Methylibium petroleiphilum PM1: one gene and its partner. The protein of the gene in region 1 interacts with the protein of each later gene in a pairwise test. Links are inferred from orthologs where the notes say so. Each region holds a gene or a part of one and is shown on either strand. Other genes may lie near its edges.

What was found. Proteins that work in one complex are often made in the same cells at the same time.
Region 2: the proteins of leuS (region 1) and ligA interact in binary tests that used the Escherichia coli proteins (3 or more experiments, as listed by UniProt). The link is inferred for Methylibium petroleiphilum PM1 from one-to-one orthologs.

The regions. Positions count from the first base shown.
Region 1 is NC_008825.1:235,160-239,827, forward strand. The notes cover bases 24-3,298. They hold leuS (leucine--tRNA ligase), read right to left. Parts: upstream 2,918-3,298; coding sequence 224-2,917; downstream 24-223. Other genes in these bases: MPE_RS01075 (LPS-assembly lipoprotein LptE), read right to left, coding at 24-218; MPE_RS01085 (ExbD/TolR family protein), read right to left, coding at 3,009-3,298. Also shown: more of MPE_RS01075, read right to left, coding at 1-23; more of MPE_RS01085, read right to left, coding at 3,299-3,446; MPE_RS01090 (MotA/TolQ/ExbB proton channel family protein), read right to left, coding at 3,453-4,118; dapB (4-hydroxy-tetrahydrodipicolinate reductase), read right to left, coding at 4,130-4,668.
Region 2 is NC_008825.1:1,951,273-1,956,225, reverse strand. The notes cover bases 1,387-4,305. They hold ligA (NAD-dependent DNA ligase LigA), read right to left. Parts: upstream 3,904-4,305; coding sequence 1,870-3,903; downstream 1,387-1,869. Other genes in these bases: MPE_RS09120 (cell division protein ZipA C-terminal FtsZ-binding domain-containing protein), read right to left, coding at 3,924-4,305; def (peptide deformylase), read right to left, coding at 1,387-1,843. Also shown: MPE_RS09140 (arylesterase), read left to right, coding at 1-138; MPE_RS09135 (cupin-like domain-containing protein), read left to right, coding at 233-1,294; more of def, read right to left, coding at 1,310-1,386; more of MPE_RS09120, read right to left, coding at 4,306-4,953. UniProt on the Escherichia coli protein: DNA ligase that catalyzes the formation of phosphodiester linkages between 5'-phosphoryl and 3'-hydroxyl groups in double-stranded DNA using NAD as a coenzyme and as the energy source for the reaction.

The DNA.
Region 1 (4,668 bases):
GCCTGGGCCGGCGACTCGACCACGCGCGTCGTGCCGCTGGCCTCGATGCTGCGCCGCAATTGCTCGGTGAACGGCGAGCGCTGCGGGAAGCCGACCAGCTGCACCGTCGAGAAGCTCAGTTTCGGCGGGCGGCGCAGCTGGAAACCGCAGCCGGACAAAGCAAGGGCCGACAGCGCGAGCGCGGCCTTCAGCGTGGTGCGACGGTGCAGAGGCGACATGCGGCTCACACCACCACGTTGACCAGCCGGCCGGGCACCACCACCACCTTCTTCGGCGTGCGGCCCTCGGCGAACTTCGCGAGCTCGGGGCTGGCCAGCGCAGCGGCCTCGATCGCCGCCCGGTCGGCCGACGCGGGCACCTTCAGCGCACCGCGCAGCTTGCCGTTGACCTGCAGCACCAGCTCGATCTCGTCCTGCACCAGCGCCTGTTCGTCGACCGCCGGCCAGGGCGCGTCGAGCAGGTCGCCGTGGGCCGCGGCGTAGCCGAGGTCCTGCCACAGCGCGTGCGCGATGTGCGGCGCGGCGGGGTAGAGCGCACGCAACAGGATGCCCAGGCCCTCGCGCAGCGCCGCGCGGTCGGCGGCGGTGTCGGCGAGCGCGGCGCTTTCCAGCGCATTGAGCAGCTTCATCGCGCCGGAGACGACAGTGTTGTACTGCAGGCGGTCGTAGTCGTGGCTCACCTGGCGCAGCAGCAGATGCACGTCGCGCCGCAGGTCGATGGCGGCGCGCGAGGCGTCGGCGAAGTCGGTGCCGGCGGCCTGCACGGCCTCGCGCTGCTTCGTCGCGAAGGCCCACAGCCGGCGCAGATAGCGGAAGCTGCCCTCGGCACCCGAGTCCGACCACGCGGCGCTCTGGTCCGGCGGGCCGGCGAACATCGTGAACAGGCGCGCCGTGTCGGCGCCGAACTTCGCGATGATGTCGCGCGGCTCGACCACGTTGTTCTTCGACTTCGACATCTTCTCGATGCCGCCCAGCTGCACCGGCTGGCCGTCCTCGCGCGCGATCGCACCGACCGGATGGCCCTTGTCGTCGAACTGCACCTCCACTTCGCTGGGGTAGAACCAGCGCTTCTTGCCCGAGGCGTCCTCGCGGTAATAGGACTCGTTGAGCAGCATGCCCTGGGTGAAGAGCTTCGTGAACGGCTCGTCGAACTTGACCAGCCCGCAGTCGCGCATCGCCTTGGTCCAGAAGCGCGCGTACAGCAGGTGCAGCACCGCGTGCTCGATGCCGCCGATGTACTGGTCCATCGGCATCCAGTAGTCGTTGCGCGAGTCGACCATCGCCGCGTCGCTGTCGGGGCAGCAATAGCGCATGTAGTACCACGACGAATCGACGAAGGTGTCCATCGTGTCCGTCTCGCGCTTGGCCGGGGCGCCGCACTTCGGGCAGGCCACGTTCAGGAAGGCGGCGCTCTTGTTCAGCGGGTTGCCCGAGCCGTCGGGGATCAGGTCCTCGGGCAGCAGCACCGGCAGGTCCTGCTCGGGCACCGGCACGTCGCCGCACCCGGGGTTGTCGGACCCCGGTCCCGATCCGGTGCAATGGATGATGGGGATCGGCGTACCCCAGTAGCGCTGGCGGCTGATGCCCCAGTCGCGCAGGCGCCAGGTGGTCTTCTTGTCGCCCAGGCCCTGAGCGGCCAGCGCCGCGGCCACCGCGTCGACCGCCACCGGGTAGCTCAGTCCGCTCAGGTTGCCGGAGTTGATGGTCACGCCGCGCTGCTTGTCGGCATACCAGTCCTGCCAGTGGTCGTAGCTGAAGTGTTCGCCGTCGACGTGCACCACCTGCAAGATGTCGATGCCGTACTTCTTGGCGAACGCGAAATCACGCTCGTCGTGGGCCGGCACGCCCATCACGGCGCCGTCGCCGTAGCCCATCAGCACGTAGTTGCCGACCCACACCGGCACCGGCGCGCCGCTCAGCGGATGCTTCACGAACAAGCCGGTCGGCCGGCCTTCCTTGTCCTTGGTGGCCAGTTCGGCCTCGGTCGTGCCGCCGGCCTTGCAGGTTTCGATGAAGGCGGCGAGGTCCGGGTCCGAGGCAGCGGCATGCGTCGCCAGCGGGTGCTCGGGTGCGACCGCGCAGAAGGTCACGCCCATGATGGTGTCGGCACGCGTCGTGAAGACGTGCATCAGGCCGTCGCCGACCAACGTGCCGTCGGCGTCGCGGATCTCGTGCGGGAAGGCGAAGCGCACGCCGGCGCTCTTGCCGATCCAGTGCTCCTGCATCAGCCGCACGCGCTCGGGCCAGCCGTGCAGGAAGCCGGGGCTGGCCGGGTCGGCGACGTTGGCCAGCAGTTCGTCGGCGTACTGCGTGATCGCGAGGTAGTAGCCCGGGATCTCGCGCCGTTCCACCGGGGCGCCGCTGCGCCAGCCGCGGCCGTCGATCACCTGTTCGTTGGCGAGCACGGTCTGGTCGACCGGGTCCCAGTTCACGACCTGTGTCTTCTTGTAGGCGATGCCCTTCTCGAGCAGCTTCAGGAAGAACCACTGATTCCACTTGTAGTAATCCGGGTCGCAGGTGGCGACCTCGCGCGACCAGTCGAAGGCCAGCCCGAGCGGTTGCATCTGCGACTTCATGTCGGCGATGTTGTCGCGCGTCCACTGCGCCGGCGCCACCTTCTTGTCGATCGCCGCGTTCTCCGCCGGCAGGCCGAAGGCGTCCCAGCCCATCGGCATCAGGACGTTGTAGCCCTTCATGCGCAGGTAGCGCGCCATCATGTCGTTGATGGTGTAGTTGCGCACGTGGCCCATGTGCAGCTTGCCGCTGGGGTAGGGCAGCATCGAGCAGGCGTAGAACTTCGGGCGGCTCGTGTCCTCGACGACGCGGTGCGCGTCGCGCGCAGTCCAGTGCGCGTGGGCGGCGGCTTCGATCGCGCCGGGTTCGTAAGCGGAGGCGGGGGCTGGATGCGGGGTGCTCATGCAGGGCACGGGCGCTGCGATGGCGCCGTCTCGGGAAAGTCGATGGATTCTAGGGCGCGACCCGTCGAGGACGACGGGCGTGCCGTGGCGCTCAGTTCGAGGAAGGCGACGCGGCCTCGGTGGGTTGCGCGACGAAGGCGATGCGGTTGAGGCCGGCGCTCTGCAGTCGGCCGATCAGCGCGGCCACGCGGCCGTAGGGCACGGACTGGTCGGCGCGCAACTGCACCTCCAGACCGGGCTGGCGCCGGGCGGCTTCGCGGATGCGGGCGTCGAAGGCGGCGTCGGCCAGGGCCTCGTCGCCTAAATGGAGTGCGCCGTCGGGCGTGAGCGCGACGCTGACGAAGCTGGGCGTGTCGCTGGGCGTTGCGGTATCGGCCCGGGGCAGGTCGAGGCGCAGGCTCGAGGTCATCAGCGGGGCACTGATCATGAAGATCACCAGCAGCACCAGCATCACGTCGATCAGCGGCGTCATGTTGATGTCGCTCATCGGCTGCGGCAGCGCGGTGCGCTCCAGGCGACCGAAGGCCATGACGGTTCAGCCTCGCTCGGTGCCCGGGCGGGGCGCCGAGGCGTCGTCGAGCAGCATCTCGCGCAGGTCGTGAGCGAAGCCCTCGAGTTCGGCCTCGCAGGCGCCGACCAGCTTGCCGAACACGTTGTAGGCCAGCACCGCGGGGATCGCGACCGCGAGGCCAGCGGCCGTCATGACCAGGGCCTCGCCGACCGGGCCGGAGATGCGGTCGATGCTCAGGTTGCCGGCCGCGGCGATGCCGAGCAGCGCGTGGTAGATGCCCCAGACGGTGCCGAACAGGCCGATGAAGGGCGCCGTCGCGCCGATCGACGCGAGCAGCACCTGGCCGAACTGCAGTTGCATCAGCACGCCGTGCAAGGCGTCGCGCAGGCGGCGCGTGAGCTGCGAGGCGCGCGCGCCGGCGGCCTCGAGCGTGCCACCGCGGGCGGACTGCAGCCCGGCGTCGAGCAGGGGCACCAGCGCCGCCTCGCGATCGAAAATCTGCAACTGCGTGCGGGCTGCCGCCAGATCGGGCGCGGCCCAGAACGCCGGGACGGCGCGCGCGAGGTCGGCACGCACCCGGCGCAGCAGCCAGGACTTCCAGAAGATCAGCACCCACGCGCTGACCGACATCAGCAACAGCAGCGCGGCGACGAGGCGGGTGATCGCGTCACCCTCGGACCAGAAGTGCACGAGACCGCTGGTCACGTCGCCACGAGGCCCAGAACGGCCTCCATGCCGTAGAGGCCGCGCTGCTGGTCGGCGAGGAAACGCACCGCGCGCAGGCTGCCCTGGGCATAGGTGGCGCGACTGCTGGACTTGTGCGTGATCTCGATGCGCTCGCCAGTGCCGGCGAACAGCACGGTGTGATCGCCGACGATGTCGCCGCCGCGCACGGTGGCGAAGCCGATCGTCGACGGATCGCGTTCACCGGTGACGCCCTCGCGACCGTAGACCGCGCAGGACTTCAGATCGCGGCCCAGCGCGTCGGCCACCACTTCGCCCATCTTCAGCGCGGTGCCGCTGGGGGCGTCGACCTTGTGGCGGTGGTGGGCCTCGATGATCTCGATGTCGTAGCCCTGGCTCAGTGCCTTGGCAGCGGTGGCCAGCAGCTGCAGAACCACATTCACGCCCACGCTCATGTTGGGCGCCATCACGATGGCGATGTGCTGCGCGGCCTCGGAGATGCGAGCCTTGCCGGCCTCGTCGAAACCGGTGGTGCCGATCACCAGCTGCACGCCGA
Region 2 (4,953 bases), 1.7 Mb from region 1 along the record:
TTCCTGCTGAAGGGCGTGGGCGATGCGCCGAACGCGAGCGAACTGTTCCAGCCGGACCGCATCCACCCGAAAGAAGCCGCCCACCCCATCATCCTGGGCAACGTGTGGCCGGCGCTGCGGCCCTTGTTGTCGAAGTAGCCCGCTTTTCAAACGCGGTCCGCCCTTCGGCGCGCTTACCATGCCGGTTGACGCGCCCGTTCGTTCCTCGACGGGTCATTCGAACTACGACCCCATGGCCCTTCGCGAAATCCCCCCCGCACCGCAACCGGTAGGCTATCAGCGGCAACCGCGGCCGGACGATGCCCGCTGGATGCAGTGGATCGCCGAGAACCGGCTGCGCGACTGCACAGCGGCTTCGATGACAGACACCATGGTCGCCGCGGGCCTGGACCGGCAGGCCGCTCAGCAGGCAATCGCCGCGATGGAGGTCCACCCGGTGTTCGTGGCCGCACGCCGCCACCAACAGTTGCAGCGCAAGTTCGCTTCGGTGATGGCCAATCAACAGCGCATCTGGGAGATGGGTTGGGCCTACGACGGCGTGGAGAAACGCAGCCACGTTTCGCCGGCCGAGTTCTTCGAGCGTTACGTGGTGGGTTCCCGGCCGCTCGTGCTGACCGACGTGGCGGGCGATTGGCCCGCTCTGCATCGCTGGTCGCCGGCCGACCTGCGCGAACGGTTCGGTCACCTCGATGTCGAGATCCAGGCGGAACGGGCCGTCAACCCGAAGTACGAGCAGGACAAGCTCAAGCACCGCCACAACGTCCGGCTCGGCGATTTCGTCGATCGCGTGCTGGCGGGCGGTGCCACCAACGACTACTATCTGACCGCCAACAACGAGATTTTGCGCCGACCGGAGTTCGCGCCACTGCTGGCTGACATTGGAACGCTGCCGCTATTCTGCGACCCGGCACAGTTGGCGCAACGCTCCTCGTTCTGGTTCGGCCCGGCCGGCACCGTCACTCCCCTGCATCACGACACCCTGATGTTGCTGCACACCCAGGTGGTCGGACGCAAGCGCTGGCGCTTCATCTCGCCACTCGAGACGCCGCGTCTATACAACCACGACGGGGTGTTCAGCGCAATCGACTTGGATCATCCTGACCTTGACCGTTACCCGGCCTTCCGCGACGTCAAGGTGCTCGAGGTGGTGTTGGAACCGGGTGACACCGTCTTCCTCCCGCTGGGCTGGTGGCACCAGGTCGCCTCGCTGGAAGTCAGTCTGTCGTTCTCGTTCTCAAATTTCGTGTTCCCTAACACTTACAGCTATGAGAATCCGTCAATCTCAGACTGGTGAGGCAATCTCGCCCGTTCAATCGTCGCCGTCATCGAGCCCTGGAAACAGCACCTCGGTGTAGCCGAAGCGGCTGAAGTCGCGCACCCGCATCGGGTAGAGCACCCCGGCCAGGTGGTCGCATTCGTGCTGCACCACGCGGGCGTGGAAGCCCTCGGCCTCGCGCTCGATGCGCCGGCCCTGCGGGTCGAAACCGGTGTAGCGGATCCGCTGGTGGCGCGGCACCACGCCGCGCAGCCCGGGCACCGAGAGGCAGCCCTCCCAACCGTCTTCCAGATCCTCCGACAGCGGGGTGATCTGCGGGTTGATCAACACCGTGCGCGGCACCGGCGGCGCCTCCGGGTAGCGCTCGCTCTTCGTGAAGCCGAAGATCACGAGTTGCAGGTCCACCCCGATCTGCGGTGCCGCCAGGCCGGCACCGTTGGCCGCCTCCATCGTGTCGAACATGTCCTCGATCAGCGCGTGCAGCGCGGGCGTGTCGAATTCGCGCACCGGGTGCGCGATGCGCAGCAGGCGCGGATCGCCCATCTTCAGGATGTCTCGAACAGCCATGGCGTCTGCACCTCCCGGTTTCGTCCTCAGTCCAGCAGCGCGCGCAGCGCTGCCTCGTCGATCACGGCCACACCCAGTGCCTGAGCCTTCTCGAGCTTGCTGCCGGCTTCCTCGCCGGCCACCACGTAGTCGGTCTTCTTCGACACCGAGCCGGCCACCTTGCCGCCGGCGGCCTCGATCAGCTCCTTGGCGGCCTCGCGCCCCAGGCTCGGCAGCGTGCCGGTCAACACGAAGGTCTTGCCGGCCAGAGGCCTGGGCGTGAGGTCGGCCTCGCCGGAGTGCTCGTCCCAGTGCACGCCGGCGGCGCGCAACTGCTCGACCACCTCGCGGTTGTGCGGCTGATCGAAGAAGGTACGCAGGCTCTGCGCCACCACCGGGCCCACGTCGTTGACCTCCAGCAGTTGCTCGACGCTCGCGTCCATCACGCGGTCGAGCGCGCCGAAATGTCGCGCCAGGTCCTTGGCGGTCGCCTCGCCGATGTGGCGGATGCCCAGCGAGAACAGGAAGCGCGCCAGCGTCGTGGCCTTGCTCGCCTCCAGCGCTGCCACCAGGTTGGCCGCGCTCTTGTCGCCCATGCGCTCCAGCGCGACGAGCTTGGCCACGCCGAGCCTGTAGAGCTCCGGCAGCGTGCGGATGATGCCGCCGTCGACAAGCTGCTCGACCAGCTTGTCGCCCAGTCCCTCAATGTCCATCATGCGCCGCCCGGCGAAATGCAGCAGCGCCTGCTTGCGCTGTGCAGCGCAGAACAGGCCGCCCGAGCAGCGGTAGTCGACGCTGCCGCGCTCGCGCAGCGCCTGGCTGCCGCACACCGGGCAGGCGCGCGGCATGCGGAAGTTGGGGATGTACGCCGTTCGCGGGACGGGCACGCGACCCACCACCTCGGGGATCACGTCGCCCGCGCGCCGCACGATCACCGTGTCGCCGATGCGGATGCCCTTGCGGCGCAGCTCGAAGCGGTTGTGCAGCGTGGCATTGCTCACCGTCGTGCCGCCCACGAACACCGGCTGCAGCTTGGCCACCGGCGTGAGCTTGCCGGTGCGGCCGACCTGGATCTCGATGCCGGCCAGCTGGGTCGACTGCTCCTGCGCCGGGTACTTGTGCGCCACCGCCCAGCGCGGCTCGCGCGATTTGAAGCCGAGCTGCTGCTGCAGCGCACGCTCGTCGACCTTGTAGACCACACCGTCGATGTCGAACGGCAGCGCGTCGCGCTCAGCCGCGATGCCGGCGTGGAAGGCGGCCAGCGCCTCGCCGCCCTCGACCACGGTGCGGTGCGCGTCGACCGGCAGCCCCAGCGCCGCCAGCGCGTCCAGCAACCCGGCGTGCGTGGGCGGCACGTCCCAGCCCTGCACGTCGCCCAGTCCATAAGCGAAGAAGCTCAGCGGCCGCTGGCGTGCGATGCTGGCGTCGAGCTGGCGCACGATGCCGGCCGCCGCATTGCGCGGGTTCACGAAGGTCTTGAGCCCGGCCTCGCGCTGGCGCTCGTTGAGCGCCTCGAAGTCGTCTCGCCGCATGAAGACCTCGCCGCGCACCTCTAGCACCGGCGCCGTGATGCCGCGCAGCTGCTTCGGCACCGACTCGATCGTGCCGACGGTGTGCGTCACGTCCTCGCCGGTCTCGCCGTCGCCGCGCGTGGCGGCCTGTACCAGCCGGCCGGCCTGGTAGCGCAGGTTGATCGCCAAGCCGTCGAATTTCAGCTCGGCGGCGTAACGCAGCGGCGGCGCGTCGGGCGGCAGCTTCAGTGCGTTGCGCACCGCGGCGTCGAACTTCAGCGCACCGGTGGGCGTGGTGTCGGTCTCGGTCTTGATCGACAGCATCGGCACCGCGTGCCGCACCGCCGACAGGCCTTCGAGCACCGCGCCGATGACGCGCTGGGTCGGCGAGTCCGGCGTCCGCAACCCGGGGTGCGCCGCCTCCAGCGCCTGCAGTTCGGTGAACAGGCGGTCGTACTCGGCGTCCGGGATCTCCGGCGCGTCGAGCACGTAGTAGCGGTGGGCGTGGTACTCGAGCTGCTCGCGCAGTTGCGCGGCGCGGGCGGCCGGATCTTCCGCGCGGTCGGACATCGGCAGGTGCCCGCTCGCGTTCAGCTGAACAGCCGGCGCGTCGCGGCGCTGCCGGCCGCGAGGTCGCGTGCCGCGAGCGCCTCGTACAGGCTTTCGAGCGCCTGGCCGATGGAGGCGAAGGCCGCCGGCTGCAGCGGCTGGCCGCTGTCGTCGTACATCGCGGCGTCGAGCTCGGCGGCCAGTGCCTCACCGGCGGCGCACCAGGCAGCGAACGGTGCGGCCGCGGCAGCGGTCTGCGGCACGTCGAAGGCCAGCGTCAGCTCGCGGACGGCGGCCTGGCTGGGCTCGTCGGCCAGCGCTGCCTGCGGATCGAACTGCAGCGTCAGCACCGGCGGCGCGCCCTCGTCCTCGCCGGGCTGCACCAGGCGGCCCGGCAGCGCGCCGACCATGAAGCCGTGGCGGGCAGCGTGCTGCTGCACATAGCCCAGCGACCACGCGGCGCCGCGCGATACCAGCCGCAGCGCGAGCTGAGCGTCGTGCTGGCCGGCGAAGGCGTCGAGCTCGCGGGCCCGCGCGACGACGTCGAGCATGTCGGGAAAATCGGGCAGCGCACCGATGGGTTCGGCGAAGGCCTGCACCTTCTGCACGAACTCGGAGTACTCGATCTCGTTGAGCGCCCCGCTGCGGTTGGCCAGTTGCACACCGGCCTGGAACTCCCCGTAGCGCTGGCCGGCGGCCGGCGTTTCCCATTCACCCGACTCGGCGTTCAGTCCCTCGACCAGCAACGGCTTGCTGCCGGCACGCCGGGCCGGCGGCAGGTGGGCGATCGCGGTCTCGCCGCTCACCGGGTTGTCGACGGTCAGCGTGGCGATCGCGTCGATCAGCGCGTCGAGACGCGGCAGGCCGGCGGCGCGGCGCACCAGCGTCGGCTCGATGCGCGGCGGCTGGCTGTCTTCGGCCTCCGCCTTCGGGCCGGTATCGTCGGCCCGGGGTGGCTCGGTCGGCGCAAAGCTCGGCTCCTGCAGCGGCGCGGGCTCCGCCCCGGGCTCGAGCGCCACACGCTTCACCTCGTTGCGGCGCGCCTGCCAGGTGCCGTGGGCCACGATCGCG